2 regions of the Rothia sp. HMSC073B08 genome follow, and region 1 is predicted to be linked to the other one. Evidence: riboswitches for the same ligand, from Rfam matches in the RefSeq annotation. Region 1 holds a riboswitch; the other holds the start of a gene.
What was found. A riboswitch is a leader RNA that binds a small molecule or an ion and turns the genes downstream of it on or off. The one in region 1 is predicted to bind thiamine pyrophosphate.
Positions count from the first base shown of each region.

Region 1 (11,503 bases):
GCGCCGCACCAAAAACCCAAGTCCAGCCGCTATTACCCAGACCCAGCAGAGTCGACACAACACCCGTGCCGCCCCTCAATGCGCTCGCATGCGCACCAGCCGCCGCCAGCAACAACGCAACATTACGGACCAGCGTATAACGGCTCACCGGCGCATTCGACTCAGAGCCAAAACAATTACAACCCGCAGTACGACCCGTCGCCAGCGCGCGCGCAATCACCACCGTATAGAACAGCATCAGAATCAGCGCCAAACCCGAAGCAATCACCGCAGGCAAACGCACCGGCGACAACAACAGGACGGCGGCTAGGGCGATCTCAAACCACGGCAAAATCAGCGACACCGCACGGGTCGGCGCGATCTTCTCCAAACCAAGATTCTGAATACCAGTCACGGTACTCTGCGGGTCCTTCGCCTTAGCAATACCGCTAATCAACAAAGTCAACGCAACAAGTGCCGTACACAAAACAAGCGGCACAGTAGAGACGGTGAGCATAAAACTCCTAGAGTGAGTGTGCGAAAACAGGAGGCGGCAGCGGCAGTTTTTAGGCAGAAGAAACCGCGCGACGTGCCGCCGTGTTATACACGATTTTACGCCCTGCACATGGGGAAACCGTTTCTACAGTGTCGTGAGGCGCCCCCCGTATTCGCCCGCCAGCTCCGCGTATGCCTGCACAAAGCGTTGCGCTCGCGCACCCGAGGCACAGAAAACGCCCACACGCTGATCACGCACCGACTCAAACAAACTCAGCAGCTCCGCGGGCACGTCGGTTGCCGGCAACAATGACCCCTCAGCGTCGCTCAGCTGCGACAACGGCACATGTAGCGAACCCTCATGCTTCACCGACTCCTCACGCTCGGGCACCTCACGCACATCCAGCAGAACCTGCGGAACCTCATGAGCCGACAAATCCACCGGCACCACACGCGCCGGATCCGGCACCGCCCCAAACGACGTACACGTACCCGACAAGGCATCATACGTCAGCAGAGTGCCCGCCGCCGTCGGCAAACCACTCACAAACTTGAGCACCTCCGTCGCCATCAGCGAACCAACCACAGCCGTCGTCGCACCCAACACCCCGGCAAGCGCACACGACTCCACCGTCTGCGGAATCGTCGGAAAAATATCACGCAAATGTGCGCCATCCGGCTCAAAAAGACTCACCGACCCGCCAAAACGCAAAACCGTGCCCCACACCAGCGGCAAACCCGCAACCTGCGCAGCATCCGCAATCAGATACTTCGACGCAAACGTATCCGTACAATCCACCACACAATCCGGTGCCGACACAGCGAAAAGATCCAAAATCCAGGACGCATCCACATGCCGAATCGTTGTCTCAACCGTCAACGACGGGCACAGCTCCAAGGCACGGCGCGCCGCAACCTCCGCCTTCGGCTCACCCACATCAGACACACCAAAAAGCGGCTGACGCTGAATATTCGACAGCTCCACCGAATCAGAATCCACAATATGCAGATACCCCACACCAGCCGCCGCCAACGCCTGCACCACCGGACAACCCAAACCACCAGCACCAATCACCAACACGCGTGCCGCCGCCACCGCATCCTGATCAAAGCCAGGCAGGCGACGCTGACGGTCAGTGCGCTCGCGATCCAGACGCGCATGCTCCGGATTCACCGGGGTAGGGGTGAGATTTACATCCACGAGACGAAACCCTCCGACGGCGACGATGCCTTCGCGTGCTCACGCACCGGAATACGGCCAGCCTCACGCGCCAACGCACCCGCCTGCACCGCAAACTTCATCGCCTGAGCCATCGCCACCGGATCCTCAGCACGATTCACCGCCGACGCCAGAAGCACCGCATCACAACCCAGCTCCATCGCCAGCGCCGCGTCGGATGCGGTACCCACGCCAGCATCCAGAACCACCGGAACCTGCGCGCGGGAAGCAATCAGCTCAATATTGTGCGGGTTCAAAATGCCCAGACCGGTACCAATCGGCGCGCCCAACGGCATAACCGCCGCAACGCCCGCATCCTCCAGGCGAGCGGCAGCCACCGGATCGTCAGAGGTGTACGCGAGCACCGTGAAATCCTCAGCGACCAGCTGCTCGCAAGCATTCAACAGCTCCACGGTGTCCGGCAGTAGGGTGTCTTCGTCGTGGATGATCTCGACCTTCACCCAGGAAGTGCCCAGCGCCTCGCGGGCGAGCATCGCGGTCATCACCGCATCGGCTGCGGTGCGGCACCCTGCGGTATTGGGCAGCGGCGCAATATTGAGCTTCTGCAGAAGCGGAAAAATGGGGGTGCCTGCGGCGTGACGGCGCATGGCAACGGTCGTCATTTCGGTGCCGGAGGCGATGAGCGCCTGCTCGAGCAGGTCCATGCTGGTTGCGCCTCCGGAACCCATGATGAGGCGGGATGTGAAGGTGCGGTCGCCGATGGTGAGCGGTGTGAGGCTCATGGTGTTCTCCTCTGTGGGAACGTCTAGATAACGGGGTTTGCTGGTTGGTGCGGGGCGCTACGGTGCGCCCGGTTTAGGGAACAAAAACCGAGAATATCTGTTCTTTTTGCCGGTGGGTATGAGCCGGCGGGAATCTCGCCGGTTCAGGCTGGAAGATTAGCCGCCCTGAACGGCGGTGAGGGCATCCACCCTATCGCCCTCGTTCAGCGGCACATCCAGCCACGTGGAACGCGGCACGATACTGCGGTTGAGCGCCACAGCCACGCCATTTTCGGTACCGAACTGGTCCATGACAAGGTCAAATACGGTGCGGGCATTCGTGGTTAGCGGCTCGCCGTTGTAGGTGATAATCATGCGAAATCCTTTCGTGAAGGTGCCGGGTGCATCCGGCGGGGACTGTGTTTAGTGGGTGAATCGTGCCGGGTCGCACGCCTGCATGATGGGCGGAATCTCAGCCCCGCAGGCGACCTCCGCACCAACCTTGCCGGCGAGCGCGGCAAGCAGAATACCGTGGCGGAAATAGCCCGTGGACACGAGCTGGCGGGTGCCGTCAGCACGGGTGCGGTGCCCGAAGATGGGCAGGTCGTCCGGGGTTCCGGGGCGGGCGCCGACGTTCGCCTCCAGAAGCTCACACTCTTCAACGGCGGGCACGAGCCGGATTGCGTCACGTAGCAGCTGGTGTACGCCGTCAATGGCGGGTAGTGTGCGGTGGTCTTCGCGGCTGGTCGCGCCGATGCACAGCTCCCCGTCGGGGCGGGGGATGAGGTAGACGGGGCGGGAGTTCACGTAGCCGCGCACTACATGCTTGAGGATGGGTCGCGGGGCGCGCAGGCGCAGAATGTCCCCGTAGACGGGGCGTAGCGGGTAGTCCCCGTGCAGTGTTGCCCCTAGTCCAGTGCAGATAATGTCGCCTGCGTCCGGGTCGGTGACCCGTTCGGTGCTGAAGGTGACGCCGCGGCGGGTGAGGGCGTCTTTGAGGGCGCGCCTCATGAGCCGCGGGTGTAGCTGATGGTCACTGGGGATGCTCACAGCGCCGGCAATACGCGGTGCCAGGAGCGGTTCGAGGGTGCGTGCCTGCGTGGGGGTGACGGGGTCTGCGGGGCGGTTCATGTCCCGGTAGTAGGCGCGGGTGCGTTGCAGGTGCTCGGCGTCGGCACGGTCGGCGGCGACAATGAGTGTGCCGGTGGTGTCGTAGCCGGTGGGCAGGTCGGTGGCGCGGCTGAGCCTGCTCATGAGGGAGGGGTAGGCATCGGCACTGGCGGTCATGAGCGGGAAGAGCGCGTCCTGCTGGAATTGCACTTCTGCGATGGGCGCGAGCATGCCGCCGGCGTAGTGGCTGGCGGCGGGGTAGAGTGCCGTGCCGTCGTCGGCGGTGCCGTAGTCGCTGGTTTCGGCGTCGATGAGGTGCACGTTCTCGCCGCGTTCGGTGAGCTCAAACGCGGTGGTGAGGCCAATGATTCCGCCGCCAATGATGGTGATGGTCATGGCTATGCCTGCAGCGCGGGGTTGTCGACGAAGGCGCGGACCATGGCGATTCCGGCGACCCCGGTGGCGCGGATGGCGGGGCAGTCTTCGGGGGTGATGTCGCCGATAGCTACGGTCGGCACGGCGGACAGCTCGGCAAGTTCGCGGAGCCCCTCAACGCCGAGGGGCGGGCGGTTGGACTGCTTGGTGGGGCTGGGGCGGAACGGCCCGGTGCCGATGTAGTCGATAAGGTGCGCGATCTTGTTGGACTCTTCGACGAGCTGTCGGGTGCCGGTGGTCAGACCGATGATTGCGTCGGCGCCGAGGAGGGCGCGGGCGTCGGCTACGGGCAGATCGTCTTGACCGATGTGCACGCCGTCAACGCGCACGCCGCGGGCACGCAGCGCGAGGGCGACGTCTACACGGTCGTCGATGAGGAGGGTCTGGTGCGGCTGGATGATGCCGGCGATAGCTTCGGTGAGCTGGTAGAGTTCGCGCGCACTGATGGGTTTGGACCTGACCTGGATGCAGGTGGCGTGTTTGGCTGCCCGGACGGTTTCGAGGGGGTTGTTGCCTGTGACGAGGTAGAGGTTCAGGTCGAGGGGGCGTGCGGGGGTGGTGTAGGGGTGCGTTTCGCGGGTCATGCGGGTCTACGATTCGTCGTCGAGTAGCTGTTTTTGAGAAAATCTCTCATTGAATTTCTGTGGTTAGGTTAGCACAGCTGCGTGGGGAGTTGAACATTCTTCAAGTGTTTTGGGGTGGCTCGCGGGGTGTGTTCCTCGCTCGTGTAGGGGAGCCTGCCGGATGTGATGGGATGCTTTGAGGCGTACGCTATACACTTCCTTCGCTCCTGCAGGGGACCCGCCCTCGCAGAGCTCGGGCACCCTGATGTCGCTGCAGGAAGGTATAGCTGTGCTGCGCGCTCGTATGGGGCTACAACAAGCCCTGTCTCGATGAGCCCTCGGGAAGGCGCCCTGACCTCCCATACGGAGTCACCGCAATGCCCTCAACTTAATGTTCATTCTTGGCGAGCTGTCTGCGGTACCTCACCCCAGTATTCCCCCTCCCCGTTCCCGCACACTCTTCCCAAACCGAGGCCCCGCGGTTCGTTCCCCAACGCACGGTCGCACCCACTACTCCACCTGCCCGGAGAAGGGGAGGGAGTTAGCAGGGGAGAGGCCGGTATGTTCCGTCGCGACATCAGGGTGTCCGAAGCGAAGCGAGGACGGGTTCCCTGTAGGAGCAAGGAACATACCGCCTCGACCCACTCAACCTAACTCAAAATAAAAAGCCTCCTACCGTGAAGTAAGAGGCTTTGAAGAGCGGCTGACGGGAATCGAACCCGCGTATCAGGCTTGGGAAGCGTGCGCTCTACCATTGAGCTACAGCCGCATCTTTTTCAGTGTATCGCGCCTGCTTGTCGGGAGTGAAATGTGTTGCGGTTGTTTGTGCGCGGGGTGGCGGGGTTGAAATGTGATGTAGGCCTGTGTGCTGGGGCTGGTGGATGCCTGCACGTGGGTGGTGTTTGCCAGGTATCCTTTAAGCGTGCTTATTTCAGATCGCGATATTCGTCAAGAGATTGCTGATGGGCGCATCGTTCTTGATCCGTTCGATGAGTCGATGATTCAGCCTGCAAGTGTGGACGTGAGGATTGATCGTTTCTTCCGTCTGTTCGATAACCATAAGTACCCGCATATTGATCCTGCTCAGCCGCAGGAGGATTTGACGCGCCTGGTGGAGGTGGCTCCTGATGAGCCGTTTATTCTGCATCCGGGTGAGTTTGTGTTGGGTTCTACGTATGAGAAGGTGACCCTGCCTGATGATGTGGCTGCCCGTTTGGAGGGTAAGTCGTCGTTGGGTCGTCTGGGTCTTCTGACTCACTCTACGGCTGGTTTTATTGATCCTGGTTTTTCGGGGCATGTGACGCTTGAGTTGTCGAATATGGCGACTTTGCCGATTATGTTGTGGCCGGGTTCTAAGGTTGGTCAGTTGTGTTTCTTCCGTTTGAGTAGCCCGACTGAGCATCCGTATGGTTCTGGTGCGTATGGTAACCGTTACCAGGGTCAGCGTGGCCCGACTGCTTCGCGTAGTTATTTGAATTTTCATCAGACGATGATTCCTGCGGATGGTTCTGTGGAGTCTTAGTCTTTCCCGCTTTGGGGTGCGGGCGTGCAGGCTGTGTGTTTGTGCGCCCGCGTTGGGCGGTTTTTTCGCCTGTTGTGCTCGTGCGTTCACTCGCGTGCGGGTTTTTATCTCTCACTCTCTAAGGATTTTTTGATGAATCTGAAGCCTGTTGTTCTGCGTGTTGCTGGCGCGGAAGTTTCTTTGTATCTGATTGATATGTCGGACTCTTTTGTGGAGCGTTTTAAGAAGGCGTGGGAGCCTCTTGCTCCGGAGTTTTTTGATACTCCTGATGAGGCGTATGCTTCGTTGTCTCGTTTTGATCAGGTGATGTTGGTTCATGCGCCGACTGATGAGTCGGTGATGGATTTGGCGAATCCGTTGATGGGTTCGTTTGATAAGGTTTCGACGCTGCGTGTGGCTGATGATGATTCGGGTATGCAGGATCTGACGAGCCGTATTACGTTGGCGATGATTGAGCAGCTGGTTGGTCGCGGTGTGATGCTGCATGCGGCTGTTATTGGTGACCCTGAGTCGAAGCGCGCTGTGGCGCTGGTGGGTGTTTCTGGTAGCGGTAAGACGACTGCGTCGCGTTTCTTGGGTTCGAAGTTTGCGTACCTGACTGATGAGACTGCGATTATTTCGGATGAGGGTGTTGTGTCGCCGTATCCGAAGCCGCTGTCTGTGATTGTTGACCCGAATGCGCCGAAGGATCAGCAGAACCCGGTGGATCTGGGTTTGAACGTGGTTGATCGTGATGACCTCAGCTATGAGCTGTCGCGTATTGTGTTCATTTCTCGTGATGAGTCGGCTTCTGAGCCGTATTTTGAGCGTGTTCCGTTGCATGAGGCTCTGGTGTTCTTGAGCGAGCAGAGCTCGGGTCTGGCGCGTCACCCTGAGGGTGTTGTGTCGCTGGCTAAGCTGGTGGAGCGTTGCGGCGGCGTGTGGCGCCTGGTGTACTCGGAGATTGAGGATACTTTGCCGCTGGTTCAGGATCTGCTGAATGGTGGCGAGCTGCCGAACGCTGATGAGGTTGAGAGCCTGGAGAAGTACACGGCTGGGGATCACCTGCCGGGTGTGTTCTTGAACGGTACGATTGCGGTTTCTCGTATGCCGGGTACTTCGGGTGTGCGTGTGGGTGAGGACGGCCCGTTCTTGCTGCTGTGCGATACCGAGCTGAATGAGCTGTCTGAGTTTGCGGCTGAGTGCTGGCTGCAGGCTGAGGGCGATATTTCGTACGATGACCTGTTTGCGCGTCTGGCTGAGATCTTTGAGGGTCTGCCTGCGGAAGCGTATGACGAGAATCTGAGCGCTTTGGCGGCTGGTTCGATGCTGTGGGTTCGTGTGATTGATGATCCGCTGATTGATGACGCAACCTGGGCTCAGATGACCAGCGATGAGGTTCTGGATGAGGAGGAGCAGCAGATTGCGCTGGATTCCTCTGAGGACGCTGTTTCTGATGATGAGGACGACGTGGTGGAGGACTAGCCGCCGCGGCTCTCCGCTGATGAGCACCGCCGAATAAGCACTGCTTAAGCACGAAGGAGGGGCGGGTAGAAGATGATCTTCTACCCGCCCCTCCTGTTGCGTTCGCGAGGTTGCGTTTGCGGGGTGCGGAGAGCTTAGCCCCGCGCAGCCTTACTGAGCCGCTTTACTGGCCAGCCTTGTCGCGGCGCTTCTGTTCACGCTTCTGCTCGCGGCGAGCCGCACGCACACGCAACGGGCCGGGTGCCTTCACCGGCAGCAGCAGGAGCAGACCCGCCACCACAACGATCAGAATACCGAGCACACCCCAAATCTGCGCGCCCATGATGCTCACGCACAGACCGAACAGCATCGGCGCCAGGAAGCTGGTGGCACGGCCGGTGGTCGAGTACAGACCGAACAGCTCACCCTCAGTGCCGGGATCAGCCAGGCGAGCCAAGAAGGTGCGGGATGCCGACTGCGCCGGGCCCACGAATAGGCACAGCAGCAGGGCGCATACCCAGAACACGCCCGGTTCGGGGAAGAACATCAGCGGGGTAGCCGCCAAGATAATGCCGACCAGCGAGATAACAATAATCGCCTTCGGGCCCAGGTAGTCATCCAGGTAGCCGCCCAGGATCGCGCCAGCCGCCGCGACAGCGCTACCGGCAATACCGAACAGGATTACCTCGGAAGTGCTGAAACCGAACGTGCCCGCCGCAAGAATACCGCCGAACGTAAAAATACCGGACAGACCATCACGGAACACCGCCGAAGCAATCAGGAACCACAGGGTCTGCGGGGACGTCATCTTCAGCCGCTTAATGGTGCGCCACAGCGCCTTGTAGGAGGCGAGCAGACCGCCCTGACGAGCCGGGGAGAGACGCTCCATACCGAGCTCCAGGAAACGCAGCTCGCGGGTGGGCAGCACCTCCGGCAGGAAGCGCTCGCGGGTGCGCATACGCACCAGCAGAGGCACGCAGAAGATGAGGCACCAGGCGGCGGCGAACAGCGCGACCGCACGGATATTCAGGGCGTTATCGGTGGTCAGGCCGAGTACTTCGGGGGTAAGCACAAAACCCCACAGCACCACAGCCAGCGCCAGGATGCCGCCAATGTAGCCGGCAGCCCATCCGGCGCCCGAAATCTTGCCGATATTCTCAGGGTGGGAGATGCGCGGCAGTACGGCGTTATAGTTCACGTACGCGAACTCGCTGAACACGCTCGCCGCAGAAATCAGCGTGACACCCAGCCACAGGTACTGCGGGGTGGGGCCCACGAAGAAGCACGCCGCCATCGAACCGACTAGTAGCATGGTGTTCACACCGAGCCAGAAGATACCCTTGCCGGACTTGTCGTTACGCTGGCCGGTGACCGGCGCCAGGATAGCAATCAGGAAACCGGCAATGGTCAGACCCAAAGACAACGCCGAAGAAGTCTCTTCGGGAGTGCCGAAGTAGCTGCTGGTCAGATAGACGGTGAAGATGAAGGTCGTCATAATCGAGTCGAAGCTCGACGAACCAACATCCCACATGACCCAGGACGCGACCGAACGGCGGCTGTTCGCGTGGTCAACGACCCTACGCTGAGCCTTCGTCTTACGGCGGGGAGAAGAAATAGTCATAGTTGTGCTTTCGGATGCCGAGGTGGCGCTTCAGCGTAGCGGCGGCATGAAACCGGCTGAAGTGGGGAGGGCGTGCTGAAGAGGGAACACCAGGCGGTACGTACCGAGCGAAGATACGTACCGCCTAGTTCATGAACTTTCGCGCGGAAGGCGCAAAGTCTTAGTTGAAGAAACGACGCTGCAGGCGAGCAATACCGAAGCTCACCACAGCACCCACGACGGAGGTCAGAACGGTCCAGAGGATGACCTGACGCAGGGTATCTTCAGACTCGTGGGAAATGGCGGGAGGCTGGTTACCGGTAGCCTTGGTCCAGGCTGCGCCCAGGCCCTTACCAACCAGGGCAGCAGCGCCCATGTTGATACCCGCAATAGCAAGCTTAGCGACGGGGTTCATATGTATCTCCTTAGCTGTATACGATGCGGCGTCCTGCCCGTGAACCCCTTCGGGGTTGGGTGAGAAAAGAGCGCCACTCCCTAGCGTATAGGGTTTAAGGCGTTCGTGCCGCCTTGGAGCCTCTCCGTCCCAAAATTGTACACCGTGCAATTCTGTAATGCGGGCAGAAGAACGAAACAAAAAGCGGCAAATTGGCACGAACAGCCAGACAAGCCTACAATCGAACCTGGGTTCCCACCCGCACCACAACGGTACGGACAAGGAACCCCACACGACAGGGGAGCGCCACCGAGGCGCTGAGAGTGCTAAGCAGACCCTCGAACCTGATCCGGTTAGTACCGGCGTAGGGAGTCGAATTTCTTCTCAATGCCCTCGTCCAATCAGAGGGCGAGGACATTCCCCTTCCAACGACGGAAGGACCACCAATGTCACAGAACGTAACCCCCGCCTCCCAGGCATCTACCCAGGCAGAGAAGAAGCCGAACCTGCGCTGGCGAGTCAACGAAATCGTTATCGCCGCAGTCATTGCAGTAGCCTGCGCCGTCATCTTCTGGATCTGGGACATCGCAGTCGGCCCCGCCGCCAAAGCCGCACTCGTAGCAGCACCCGAATTCCGCCCCATCGTTGCCGGCGCATGGCTGCTCGGCGGCACCCTCGGCGGCCTGCTCATCCGCAAGCCCGGTGCCGCACTCTTCGGCGAAATCGTCGCAGCATTCATCTCCGTACTCTTCACCGGCGGCGCGTGGAGCGGCGAAATCCTGATCGCGGGCCTCTTCCAGGGCCTCGGTGCTGAAATCGCCTTCGCAATCTTCCGCTACCGCCGCTGGAACGCAACCGTCGCTATCTTCTCCGGTGCGCTCAGCGGCCTGTTCATGGGCGTTAACGAAATCTTCATCTACTACCCCGACATGGAACCAGTCAAGGCAATCATCTACGTAGCATGCGCAGTCATCTCCGGCGCAGTCATCGCAGGTTTCCTGGCGTGGATTCTCGTGCAGAACCTCGCCAAGACCGGTGTGCTCTCCTCGCTGGCATCCGGCAAGACCAGCCGCTAACCACCAGCAACTAGTCACCACTCGGCACACAACAGCAGCCACACAAAAGGCTAAGGAACCATCATGGAAGCAACACCGCGCGGGGCGCGCATCGAGCTCAACAACTTCAGCTGGCACCACCCCGGACGCCCAGAACCCGTCATCAGCGGACTCAACCTCACCATCAACCCCGGTGAAAAAGTCCTGCTACTGGGCACCTCCGGCGCCGGCAAATCGACGCTCCTGCACGCCATCGCCGGTGTGCTCCACGATGACGACGGCGAATCCGCCGGCGGCACCATCACCATCAACGGGCAAGCACCCGCCGAAGCACGCGGCACCGCAGGCATGATGCAGCAGGACCCCGAATCCTCCATCGTCATGGCAACCGTCGGCAACGACGTAGCCTTCGGCCCCGAAAACCTGCGCGTACCCCGCGAAGAAATCTGGGGCCGCGTCACCGAAGCCCTCACCGCCGTAGGGCTCAACCACCTGCCCCTCGACCACCCCAGCAGTGCGCTGTCCGGCGGGCAGAAGCAGCGCCTCGGCCTGGCGGGCATCCTCTCGATGCACCCCGGCGCCATGATTCTCGACGAACCCACCGCCAACCTCGACCCCTCCGGCGTGCAGGAAGTACGCGACAGCATCCTTGCCGCCGCGCAAGCCACCGGAGCGACCCTGCTCGTCGTAGAACACCGCGTGAGCATCTGGGCGCCGCACATGGACCGCATTATCGTGCTCGGCGAAGGCGGCACCATCACCCACGACGGCGTACCCGACACCGTACTCACCGAAGCCCGCCAAGACCTCATCGACGCGGGCGTGTGGGTACCCAACTACGTGCCGCGTGCACCGCAGAGCGACAGCGATAACCAGGGCGGCGAGCACGGCGAGGCGCTACTTCGCGCCGAAAACCTCAGCATCACCCGCGCACAACCCACCCCCAAACAACGACGCGCACGCCGA
Region 1 covers NZ_KV811065.1:6,834-18,336, reverse strand. Annotated here, with positions in the region: gene HMPREF2884_RS04845 (MauE/DoxX family redox-associated membrane protein) at 1-496, opposite strand, end outside; gene HMPREF2884_RS04840 (ThiF family adenylyltransferase) at 620-1,675, opposite strand; gene HMPREF2884_RS04835 (thiazole synthase) at 1,666-2,436, opposite strand; gene thiS (sulfur carrier protein ThiS) at 2,593-2,790, opposite strand; gene thiO (glycine oxidase ThiO) at 2,839-3,921, opposite strand; gene HMPREF2884_RS04820 (thiamine phosphate synthase) at 3,924-4,544, opposite strand; tRNA gene HMPREF2884_RS04815 (tRNA-Gly) at 5,222-5,292, opposite strand; gene dcd (dCTP deaminase) at 5,446-6,045, shown strand; gene HMPREF2884_RS04805 (septin family protein) at 6,178-7,509, shown strand; gene HMPREF2884_RS04800 (MFS transporter) at 7,673-9,109, opposite strand; gene HMPREF2884_RS04795 (DUF4235 domain-containing protein) at 9,270-9,503, opposite strand; TPP riboswitch at 9,770-9,870, shown strand; gene HMPREF2884_RS04790 (ECF transporter S component) at 9,929-10,558, shown strand; gene HMPREF2884_RS04785 (ABC transporter ATP-binding protein) at 10,622-11,503, shown strand, end outside.

Region 2 (11,503 bases), on a different contig from region 1:
CGGTACCGCGCTGATCCAGAAGAACCACGCGGTGAGTCTTCGCCAGCTCAGCAATCCAGCCGCCAATGGAGCCGGTCTTCGGCGAACCGAAACCGGGGCCACCCTGCAGGTACACAATGTAAGGACGCTTATCAGCCGAAACGGTCAGAGTCTCGTTGGTGCTCACAACCTCACGGGCGAACACGGTGATGGTCTGGTCCGCGAAACGGGAGGAGAGAGCGGCATCCTTGCCCTTGGAGAAAATCAGACCGTGGGTCAGGGGAACCTGGAACCAGTGGTCGGTAATCTCGTAGCCGTCGTGCTTGACGACCGAACCCTTGCGGTACTCAACCTTGGGAAGCGAAGAAACGGTCAACGGTGAACCTTCTTTCATTCAAATAGATAGATACTCTGTATTCTAGCCCACTACGGGCAACATCGTGGCAGAGCCTCGGGCGGAGTCTCTTTCGGAGTCTCTTTCGGAGTCTCAATCGGAGTCTTAGAACTCGCCCACGCTCAGAATCTTCAGCACCGGGTAACCCGCCTCATCGGATGCCGCCAGATCAACCTCGGCACGAATACCGAAGTCAAAGTTATCTTCGGGGTCGGCGAAGCTCTGCTGAACCTTCCACACGCCCGGGTGAGCGGCGGTGTCCTCATCCATGCTGACCAGGCGAGGCGAGCGCGCGTCGGCGTCCGTGTAGATGTCGTCGTAGGTGTCGAAGTAGTCGTCCATGGCGTCCGCCCAGCGGTCGGCATCCCAGCCGCACCACTCGTCCAGGGCGCCCAGGGCGCGGTCACGCTCGTCAGCGAAGAGCTCCACACGGCGGAAGAGGGCGTTGCGCACCATCACGCGGAAGGCACGCAGGTTCTGCGTCACGGCGGGAGGCTCTTCCTCCTCGATGGAGGCGTGCTCGGCCGCAATGGTCGCGGTGTCTTCGCCGGCAGCCAGCTTCTCCCATTCGTCCACCAGGGAGGAGTCGGTCTGGCGTACCAGCTCGCCGAGCCACTCGATGATGTCGTCGAGCTCGTCGGTCACGGCAGAATCGGGGATGGTGTGGCGCAGCGCCTTGTATGCGTCAGAGAGGTAACGCAGGAGCACGCCCTCGGCACGTTCGAGCGAGTAGTACTGCACGAAGTCGTTGAAGCCCATCGCGCGTTCGTACATGTCACGCACGATTGACTTGGGGCGCGGCTCAAAACGTGCCACCCACGGCGCGGACTGCTTGTAGGTCGTGTACGCCTGATCGATGAGCTCCGCCAGGGGCTGCGGGTAGGTGACCTTGTCCAGCTCGTTCATGCGTTCGGTGTAGTCCACGCCGTCCGCCTTCAGCTGTGCCGACAGTTCGTTCTTCGCCTTGCGTTCCTGTGCGTACAGCACCTGGTTCGGCGAATCCAAGGTCGCCTCAATGAGGGAGAGCGCGTCCAGTGCGTAGCTGGGGGACTCGGGGTCGAGCAGTTCCAGCGCGGCGACCGCAAAAGCGGACAGCGGCTGGTTCAGGGCAAAGTTATCCTGCAGGTCCTCAGTCATGCGCAGGTAGGAGCCGTGCTTGTCCGGGGTGTTGGTTCGCTCAATCACGCCGCCGGTCAGCAATTCCTTGTAGATGCCGATTGCCTTGCACAGCAGCTCGCGGCGGCGCGCAGGGCTCTCGTGGTTCTCCTGAATGATGCGGTACGCGGCAATGACCGGGTTCTCCGGGCGGTGCATCAGGTTCAGCAGCATCGAATGGGTGATGTCGAAGGAGGATGTTAGCGGCTCCGGGGCTGCCTCTACCAGCTGGTCGAAGGTCTTCTCGGACCAGCCAACGAACCCTTCCGGAGTCTTCTTACGCTTGGAGGAGAGCGACTGGTTAATGCGCTTGGTGTCGTCACCGAACTTCGCCTGAGCCTTCGCCAGTAGGCGAGCGTTCTCAATATCGTGCTCGGGTGCCTGAACCACCACGGTGCCGGCGGTATCAAAACCGGCGCGGCCTGCGCGTCCAGCGATCTGGTGGAACTCGCGGGCACGCAGACGGCGGCTACGGGCACCGTCAAACTTCGACAGTGCCGTAATCAGCACGGTACGGATGGGCACGTTAATGCCCACGCCCAGGGTGTCGGTACCGCAAATTACCTTGAGCAGACCCTCCTGAGCCAGCTGTTCCACGAGGCGGCGGTACTTGGGCAGCATACCCGCGTGGTGAATACCGATACCGGCACGCACCAGCTTATTCAGTGCCTTACCGAAGCCCGGACCGAAACGGAACTTAACAATCAGCTCGGCGATGCGTTCCTTATCTTCCTTGGAGGCGATAGCGACCGACAGCAGCGCGTTCGCCTGCTCCAGCGCCGCCTTCTGCGAGAAGTGCACAATGTAGACCGGAGTCTGCTTGGTCTGCACGAGCTCCTGCACCGTCTCCTGAACCGGGGTGGTGGAGTAGTAGAAATGCAGCGGAATAGGGCGCTCAGAATGCGCCACCAGGTCACTCTCACGACCGGTCAGCGCCGTCATCTCCTCCTGGAAGCGAGTCGTATCGCCCAGGGTCGCGCTCATCAGCAGGAACTGCGCCTGCGGAAGCTCCAGCAGGGGAAGCTGCCACGCCCAGCCGCGCTGCGGGTCAGAGTAGAAGTGGAACTCGTCCATGATGACCTGGCAGAGGTCCGCATCCTTACCCTCGCGCAGGGCAATATTGGCGAGAATTTCCGCGGTGCAGCAGATAATCGGCGCCTCCGTATTAATGGCGGAGTCGCCGGTAATCATGCCCACGTTCTCGGCACCAAAAATATTAATCAGGTCAAAGAACTTCTCAGACACCAACGCCTTAATGGGGGCGGTGTAGTAGGAGCGCTGACCGGTCGCCAGGCCCGTAAAATGCGCGGCAACAGCCACAGTGGACTTACCGGAACCGGTCGGGGTTGCCAGCACCACGTTGTGGCCGGCGGCAATGCTCAGAACGGCCTCGTCCTGGGCGGGGTACAGGGTCATACCGCGGGTCGAAATCCACTCGGTGAACGCCTCATAGATTTCTTCGGCGGTGAGGGGGTTGCCCTTAAAATCGCGTCGATTGTAGTCGCCGGGATTCTCACCCAGCGTGGGAGAAAGAAAATTCAAAATACTCATGAGGATTCCAGTCTATCGGGAATAGGGCGGACGCGGGGGCGTTATCGTTACGAGGGAACAAACGGGTACTCGCGGAGTGCTTGCGGGGTGTTCACTGCATCTTTGCAGGGTGGTTGCGGTTCCTTCGCGGGGCGTTTATAGGGCGTTCGGGAGGCGCGGTGCCGCGCTAACGCGGGAATTCCCCAAATTCGTGTAGTGTAGAACAAAGCACTAAAAGTGCAGTGGTGCAAAAACCTGGTGCTCAGAAGGTCGAAAACGTAGGCCCCCCATGCCGCATAGATTACCTCGTAGATGCAGAATCCGCCGATTGATGTCGGTGCATATTGAGCGGCTGATACAAACTCCAAAATACGTTGCATAAATAACGACACGCCCACCTATGATGCAAATAGTGTTGCGTGCCACATTGATAAAGGAATAGGGTAGGAGAAAGGAGAGACGTTGAATGACTGAATACAACGCTGACAAGGCACAAGAAAACGCTGCGCGCGAAGAAGCTACGCATGAAGAATCCATGCATAACAAAACCACGCAGGAAAAAGCCGCTCAGAAAAAAACTGCGCAGAAAAAAGCTGCACAGGAAGTAACCGGTAGCGAACAACGCAAGGCGGAAGAGGAAGCCCTCAAAAAGCGCCTCGCCCTGCGAGTCACCGCACCCGGACACAAATACCCCTGGCACCGCTGGGCAATCCCCGTCCTCGGAGAAACTACCGCGGGTATCGGCGCAATCCTGATCCCCGTCATGGTGGGCCAATTCATTAACCAGCACATCGCCGGAAAAGCCCCCGACGCCTGGCCCATGTTCTGGGTGGTCGTCGCAGCCATCACCTTCATCGTGATCAACGAGTTCTTCGGCTGGGGCACCTCCATGACCCTCAGCGCAGAACTCGGCCGCGACTGGCGCGTCTACATCAACCGACTCATGGGACGCACCCGCACAACCGTTGATGCGGGTGAAGCAGTCACCGTCATGAACAAAGACGTACGCCGCATCACGGCCGTCTACTTCTCACTGCCGCTATTCGTCAATGCCATGATTATCGCGACCCTCGGTGCCGTGCAGCTCTGGCTCATCAACCCCGTCACCGCGATTGTCACCCTCATCGGTACGCTCATCGTGGTCGGCGTGATTGCCTGGTACTCGTCCTTCCTCGAATCCAAGATTGGCGAATACCGTGAGAAGGATGGCGAAGCCTCCTCACGCGCCTCCGACATCGCCACCGGTCTGCGCACCATCGCCGGCCTCGGTGCCGAAGAACAGATGCGTGAGCGCTACCACCGCGGCACTGACGAAGTCTTCGACAGCTACATGCGCTATGAAAAGACGCACCGCTGGATGTTCCTCATCCGCGCGCTGCTCGGCGGTGCCGTGACCCTGCTCGGCGTCGGCTTCGCCCTCACCGGCCATGTCGAAAATGGCCGCTGGGTCTCCGACACCCCCGCCGCGTCCCTGGTGACCGTCGCCTCCATTATTGCGATGATGGGTGGCCCCATCTGGATTACCCAGAACTTTCTGACGGAATGGCGCTACGCCAAGATTGCGCTCGCCAAGGTCGCCCGGCTCGAAGGCCACGCGGGCGTACGCCAGGGCGTGCTGAAGAGCCCGCGCACCGACGAAGAAATGGCGCAGCTGGCACGCGCCGAACAAACAGTCGAGGCGAGCACCTTCGAGGTGCCCGTACCCGTCGCCCCCACCGGTGCTAGCAACCTGCGCATCGTGTACGTCAACCCGCGCGACTACAACCTCACCGCGCAAGACTACGCCGAGGCGCTCGCCCGCACCCTGCGACGCGGGGGAGAGGACCTCAAGGACGCAACCGGCCGCCGCGTGTTGCTGAGCGAACCGAATCCCATGATTTTCGCGGGAACCCTGCAGGAGCACCTGCGCCTGGGTACCGTGCCGAACCCCGACGAGGAGCTGGCACAGGCAAAGGACCAGGAGCTGCTGAAGATTACCGACTCCCGCGAAATCGCCTACCGACTGGGCGGACGCAACCCCGAAGACTACTTTGCCGCCCGCATCACCAGTGAAGGCGCGAACCTCTCCGGTGGTCAGCGTCAGCGTCTGGCACTCGCCCGCGCACTCGCACAGGACGCGCAGGTGCTCATCCTGACCGAGCCGCTGAACTCCGTGGACGAACCCAGCCAGCGCTACATCTACGATGCGATGGAAACCCAGGTCGGTAGCGACCGCCTGCCCGTCGGCTACCCCGGCCTGCTGCAGGATTTGGAGCAGGTCTACGTTGTCTCCACGCCCGCGGAGACGACCCGCCGCATGGAACGCGACGGCTACCCCGTCGCTCAGGCAGAAACCCCCGCAACCACTCAGAATCAGGAGGTGAACTAGCATGGCAAAGCAGCTCCCCATCGAAAGCCCCGCCTACGTGGCACGCCGCATGTGGAACTACCTCGCAGCGCATAAGGGGCGAGCCCTCTACACCTTCGTCATCTACATGGTCAGCACCCTCATGGGTGCGGTGGTGCCCCTGCAGATTGGTGCCACCGTGGACGACGTGGTGGCGGGTAAGTTCTCCAGCTACCCGTGGCAGCCGATTCTGATTATTCTGGCGGCGTTCATCGTGCAGGCAATAACCCTCATGGTCTCCTCGTACAGTGCGGCCCGATTGGGTGCGCTCGTCACCCGTGACGCCAACCAGGACACCCTCGACGGCACCCTCGACCTGGATGCACGCACCGTGGAAGAAGCCGGCAGCGGCGACCTGCTCACCCGCGTGACCGACGACCTGTCCTCGGCCGCAAACGCTGTCAGCACAGACCTTCTCGGTGCAATCTACGTGGTGCTGTACTTCATTATCTCCACGCTCTCCCTGGCGTTCGTGAGCCCGGCAATGGGTCTGATCATGCTACCCATGATTGCCGGTCTTGCCCTCATCATGTCGAAGATGCTGCCGCTCATGGCGGCACGCAACCAGACCGCCCAGGAGCGCGTGAGCGACCTCAACAGCGTGCTGACCGAGAACATTCGCGGCACCTCCACGATCCGTGAGCTGGGCGTTCATACCGCCCGCGAAGATGCCTTCGCCGGTGAGAACAAGCGCCAGTTCGCCGCGCAGCTGGGCATGGTGCGCATCCGCCAGCTGTACTTCACCGTGGACGCTATTAACGCCTGGATCCCCACGATTCTGTGCATGCTCTGGGGCGCCGCCTGTGTGGCTCTCGGCTGGGCAAGCTGGGGTGCCGTAGCGACCGCCTCGGTCATGGTTTTCAGCCTGCGAACCCTTGCCGACATGCTGAACCACCACGTCAGTAGCCTGCGCATCATGCTCGTGAACATGGGCCGCGTGTTCGGTGTGGTGTCCTTGGCGAAGAAGCAGCGTGAGGCGCGTGCACAGCACCGCGCTGAAGCGTTCGCCGCCGTCTCGGATGAAGCCGTGAAGGACCCGCAGTACGCCATTGACTGCATCGACGTCTCCTACGGCTACTCGCCGGACGCCCTCGTTCTGGAAGGCATCAACCTGAAGATTCGCCGCGGCGAGGCGCTCGCCCTGGTGGGTCGTTCCGGTTCGGGTAAGACCACCCTGGCGCGTCTGATTGGTGGTTCGCTGACCGCCCTGGACGGCACCATTAACGTGATGGGTCGCCCGGTGGGTCACGGCGACTTCCCGACCGATGCCGCCGCCGACGGCCGCCCGCGTCTGCTGGTTTGCACGCAGGAAGCGCACGTCTTCTTCGGTACCCTCGCCGATAACTTTACGGTGGTTGTGCCGGATGCAACCGTCGAGCAGATGGGTGAGGCACTGGACGCTGTCGGTGCCCGCTGGTGGCGCGACCTGCCGCAGGGCATGGACACCGTCGTCAGCGGCGCGGATTCGCCTCTGACCCGCGACCAGATTCAGCAGCTGGCGTTGGCACGTATCGTGCTTGCCGACCCACACGCCGTGATTCTGGACGAGTCCACCACCCAGCTGGAACTCGCGGACGCAACCGAATCCCTGCGCGCCGTGTTGGCGAACCGTGCAGTGCTGATTATTTCGCACGATGCGCGTATCGCCTCGCTGGCTGACCGTGCGGTCCTGCTGCACGAGGGCAGGATCATTGCGGAGGGTTCACCGGCAGAGATTTTCGCCCTCACCTAAGCTCTGGCCTAGCCCGGTGGATATGCCCGGCGATATGTCCGGCTGATAGTGCCCGGTACCGTCTAAAGCGGTGCCGGGCATTGCCTTTTAACGGGCGAGTTCTGGGGGGTGCTGAAGCCTGCGCTGGAAAACCTGAGCCGGAATGGTGGTGCAGTACCGCAATGCTCAAACGAAAATTTCGGAGAGATTCACTTGTCACCCGCAAAACTTTCAGCTACTGAGAATCGTTGTGATAACCTGGCAGAGCGATATGGGGTGCCTTGAGACGCCTGCTCCCAACCCGCTGACCCACCCAAAGACGGGCAACCAAAACAGCGGGGGCACGGAACGGTAGGCGCGCGAAACAGCGTACAAACACTCAAGGCTGAGAAAAACACCCATTGAACCTGCTCTAGTTCGAACTAGCGAAGGGATTATCGATGAAGGCAGAGCAGCCTACCGCGCCCACGTGCGCATCCACCTCTAACCCTGTACCCGGCGCGAGCGCTCCCGGAACCCCCCGGGCACCTCAGACAGCTCGGGTGCCGAGGGTCCTCTCCATTGCGGGAACCGACCCCTCCGGCGGTGCGGGCATTCAGGCGGACCTCAAGTCCATTACCGCATCCGGCGGTTACGGCATGTGCGTGACCACCTCACTGGTCGCTCAGAACACCTGTGGGGTTCGTGAAGTATTCACCCCGCCCCTGGAGTTTTTGACCGCGCAGCTTGCCGCCGTTTTTGATGACGTCACGGTAGACGCCGTGAAAATCGGCATGCTCGGCGACGCAGCCACGATCCGTACCGTCCGCACCTGGTTGAGCGAGCACCCGGTGCCCGTGGTCGTGCTCGACCCGGTCATGATTGCTTCCAGCGGTGACCGTCTGCTGCAGGCGGAAGCGGAGCAGGCGCTGCGCGACCTCGTGCCGCTCGTGGACGTGATTACCCCGAACATTCCGGAGCTTGCCGTGCTCTGTCAGAAGGAGCCCGCTCAGACCTTTGATGAGGCGCACGAGCAGGCGGCGAACCTCGCGGCGGCGACCGGAACCACCGTCATTGTGAAGGGCGGTCACCTGTGCGGTCAGGACGCCGGCAATACCGCGGTCTTCCCGGACGGCACCTGCGCGCACGTGCGCACCCCGCGCCTGGACAGCCGCAATACGCACGGCACCGGATGCTCCCTGTCCTCCTCGCTGGCAACCCGCCTGGGCGTGGAACTGCTGCAGCACACTGAAGCCGCAGAACCTGCCGCAGACCAGAAGAACACTCTGACCAGCGAAGATACCCACCGCGCACTGCAGTGGAGCACCCGCTGGCTCCACGAATCCATTGCCGCGGGTGCCGGTCTGCAGGTCGGCTCCGGTGAGGGCCACGGCCCGGTGGACCACGCCGCACGTGCCCGCCGTCTGGAGGCTGCTGCCTCCGCGTACCCGTGGCATCACCTGCTCGCCACCACCGACTCTGAGGGTAATGCCCTGGACGGCACCAGTCCGGAGCGCCTGCTGCCGGTCAGCCCCGTGCCCGCCGGTGAAGCCGTCGTAAAGCCCGCCGGTCCCTGGACTGCCGCTCTTTGGGCTGCGGGTGGCGAAACCTGGCACCAGATCCTGGACCTGCCCTTCGTGCGTGCCCTCGGTGACGGAACCCTCGACGAGGACCTGTTCTCCTTCTACCTGGACCAGGATGCCCTCTACCTGCGTGATTATTCGCGTGCGCTCGCGACCCTCTCAGCGCGTGCTGATACCGCTGAGGCGCAGGTGCACTGGGCGGCTGGCGCGCACGAGGCGATTGCCGCCGAATCGCAGCTGCACGAGGGCTGGTTGGCGAACCGCGCACGCCTGGGTGGGCCTTCGCCCGTTACGATGGGGTACACGAATTTCCTGCGCGCCTCCGCCGCCGGTGATGATTACGTGGTCGGCGCAGCCGCTATCTTGCCCTGCTACTGGCTGTACGAAGAGGTGGGCGCCGTGCTCTCCTCGCAGAACCACGCGGACCACCCGTACGCGGAGTGGTTGAGCCTGTACGGTGGCGAGGAGTTTGCCGCGGATGTGGCGCGTAGTCTCGCGGAGGTGGAGCGTGCGTTTGAGGCGGCTTCACCGGCTCAGCGTGTCCGCGCGGCGCGGGCGTACCTGTCGGCGTGCGTGTATGAGCGTGAGTTCTTCGACCAGGCTCACCGGGCACTGCGGTAGTTCGTCGGGCGCTGCGCTAGAGGCTCGCGCGGGGTTTGGGACGCCGGGGCTTTAGGTACCGATTTTTGGGCTGAATACCGCCCCGGCATGGCGTGAGATAGGTGATTGATGCTTCACTCAAGCTACCGCCGGTTCGGGGTCTGTGCCGGTTATGCTTAAGGCGTCGGTGAAAACCGTTTGCGGCAGGATTCCGGCCCTCACCCAACTGGCTGATGTACCTGCCGCGCCCGCACCTCTACGGCGTGTAACCGACCAGTTTGGCCCGTCGCAACCACCTCATCCAACCCCCGCGGCGGGTCAAACGCCTTCCTTCCCGGTTTTCGGGGCTTCGTTTGAAAGCGTGGCGTGTAAATCCCGCATAGAAATATCCCGTGCAGATATTCACCTGCACGGGATATTTTGCTGTTCTGTTTTCTGCTCTGCCGCCATCTATAGCCGCAGATTGGGTAAATCTTATGCGCCCTGGTTCTCACGAACCTCTTTCTTTTCAGCCTGGTAGCCGAAGCAGAACGCCGTACCGGCAATCAGCGCCGCTAACCAGATGGAGAATACGCCAAACCATCGGGTTATAAGCGCCATGAGAATCACGCCAGCTATGAAAGAGATGACTACGAGAGAGTAATCAATGGCTTTGAGCAGAGCCGTACGGCGCTGCGCCTTCGCCTCATTTTTTGTGACTCCGTCGGGGGTTTTCCGTGTGAAGTACAGCGAACCGGCGGTGTACCAGGCGCTGAGCATTTTGCGCCAGTTGCCGCTGGTCATGAAGAGCGAAAAGGGGTTTTCGCCAATGCGTGTATCCGCGAGGGCGTGAATCATCAGACCGACGGTGAACGCCAGCGCACCCACCTGAAAGCTATTGCTCAGAGTTCTGTCCATGAAGGGTACTGCGAAGCAAACCAGAAGGAACGGCAGGAGCGTGCCGATGCGCCAGTGCCTCATCCGGGCACGTTGACCGAGTAAGTCGTGAATGAAATGCCCTGCCAGGTACCCGAAGCTGAAGAGAATGACGGAGAGCCAGCGCAGGTGCACCACATGCGGTGCGTCACGGTGTAGGTCGGCGATAAGCAGAATAAAGTTGCCGGTCTGCGTGGCAACGAGCGCTTCATAGTGGATGTGCGAGAAGACGTCCACCGCGCCGCCCAGGGAGGCGAGGAGTAGAGCCATGACGCGCCCGTAGCGTCGAGGTGCTGGGATGCGGTGTAGCATCTCGCGGAGGTGGTGTAGCATGCGCCTTCCCTCACGGTGGGTGGGTCTGTGTGTAGCAGTAATGCCGCTGGTTCCATGCTACGGCATGGGAGGCGGTGGTATAGAGAACAGGGGAGGAGCCCCGCGGACCGGCCGCCGTTAAAGCGAAAGCCCCGAGCAGATGTCTGCTCGGGACCTTGCACGCTATTCGGTATTTAGCTCAGGGGTTTAGTTCAGAGGCAGTAGCCTACTTGCTCTCGCCCTTGAGGGCACCCACGAGCGGACCAATCACGTCCATGGGCAGCGGGAAGACCACGGTCGAGTTCTGGTCGGCACCCAGCTCCAGCAGGGTCTGCAGGTAACGCAGCTGCAGGGAGGCAGGGGACTGGCTCAGAATGTCGGATGCTTCCTTCAGCTCGCTCGAAGCCTCCAGCTCACCGCGTGCCGAAATGATCTTTGCGCGGCGCTCACGCTCAGCCTCAGCCTCGCGTGCCATGGCGCGCTGCATAGCCTCGGGAATCTCAACGTCCTTAATTTCGACGAGCTCCACCTGAATACCCCACGGCTCGGTGCGGGAACCGATGATGGAGCGCAGGTCCTCGTTCAGGTCCTCGCGGTGTGCGAGCAGGGTGTCCAGGTCAACGCGGCCGAGCAGGGAACGCAGGGTGGTCTGCGCAATCTGGCTGGTGGCAATCGGGTAGTTCTCGACCTCGAGCACGGCGTTCTTGGCGTTGGTCACGCGGAAGAGGACCACGGCGTTCACGCGGGCGGGAACGTTGTCCTTGGTAATGACTTCCTGCGGGGGAATGGTCAGGGTGATGACACGCATGTCAACGCGCTGCAGGGAGTCGACGAGGGGGAAGACGACGTTCAGGCCGGGCTTCAGCTCCGAACGCAGGTGGCCGAAGCGGAAGGAGATGCCACGCTCGTATTCGGGGATGACGCGGAACATACGAATCAGAATAAAAAGAACAATGACG
Region 2 covers NZ_KV811082.1:3,370-14,872, forward strand. Annotated here, with positions in the region: gene HMPREF2884_RS06310 (alpha/beta fold hydrolase) at 1-373, opposite strand, end outside; gene HMPREF2884_RS06315 (DEAD/DEAH box helicase) at 479-3,079, opposite strand; gene HMPREF2884_RS06320 (ABC transporter transmembrane domain-containing protein) at 3,525-5,426, shown strand; gene HMPREF2884_RS06325 (ABC transporter ATP-binding protein) at 5,428-7,176, shown strand; TPP riboswitch at 7,418-7,607, shown strand; gene HMPREF2884_RS06330 (bifunctional hydroxymethylpyrimidine kinase/phosphomethylpyrimidine kinase) at 7,596-9,338, shown strand; gene HMPREF2884_RS06335 (YoaK family protein) at 9,792-10,565, opposite strand; gene HMPREF2884_RS06340 (slipin family protein) at 10,771-11,503, opposite strand, start outside.
Region 2: it holds a riboswitch for thiamine pyrophosphate, as region 1 does, so the genes downstream of both, HMPREF2884_RS06330 (bifunctional hydroxymethylpyrimidine kinase/phosphomethylpyrimidine kinase) here and HMPREF2884_RS04790 (ECF transporter S component) in region 1, are expected to answer to the same signal.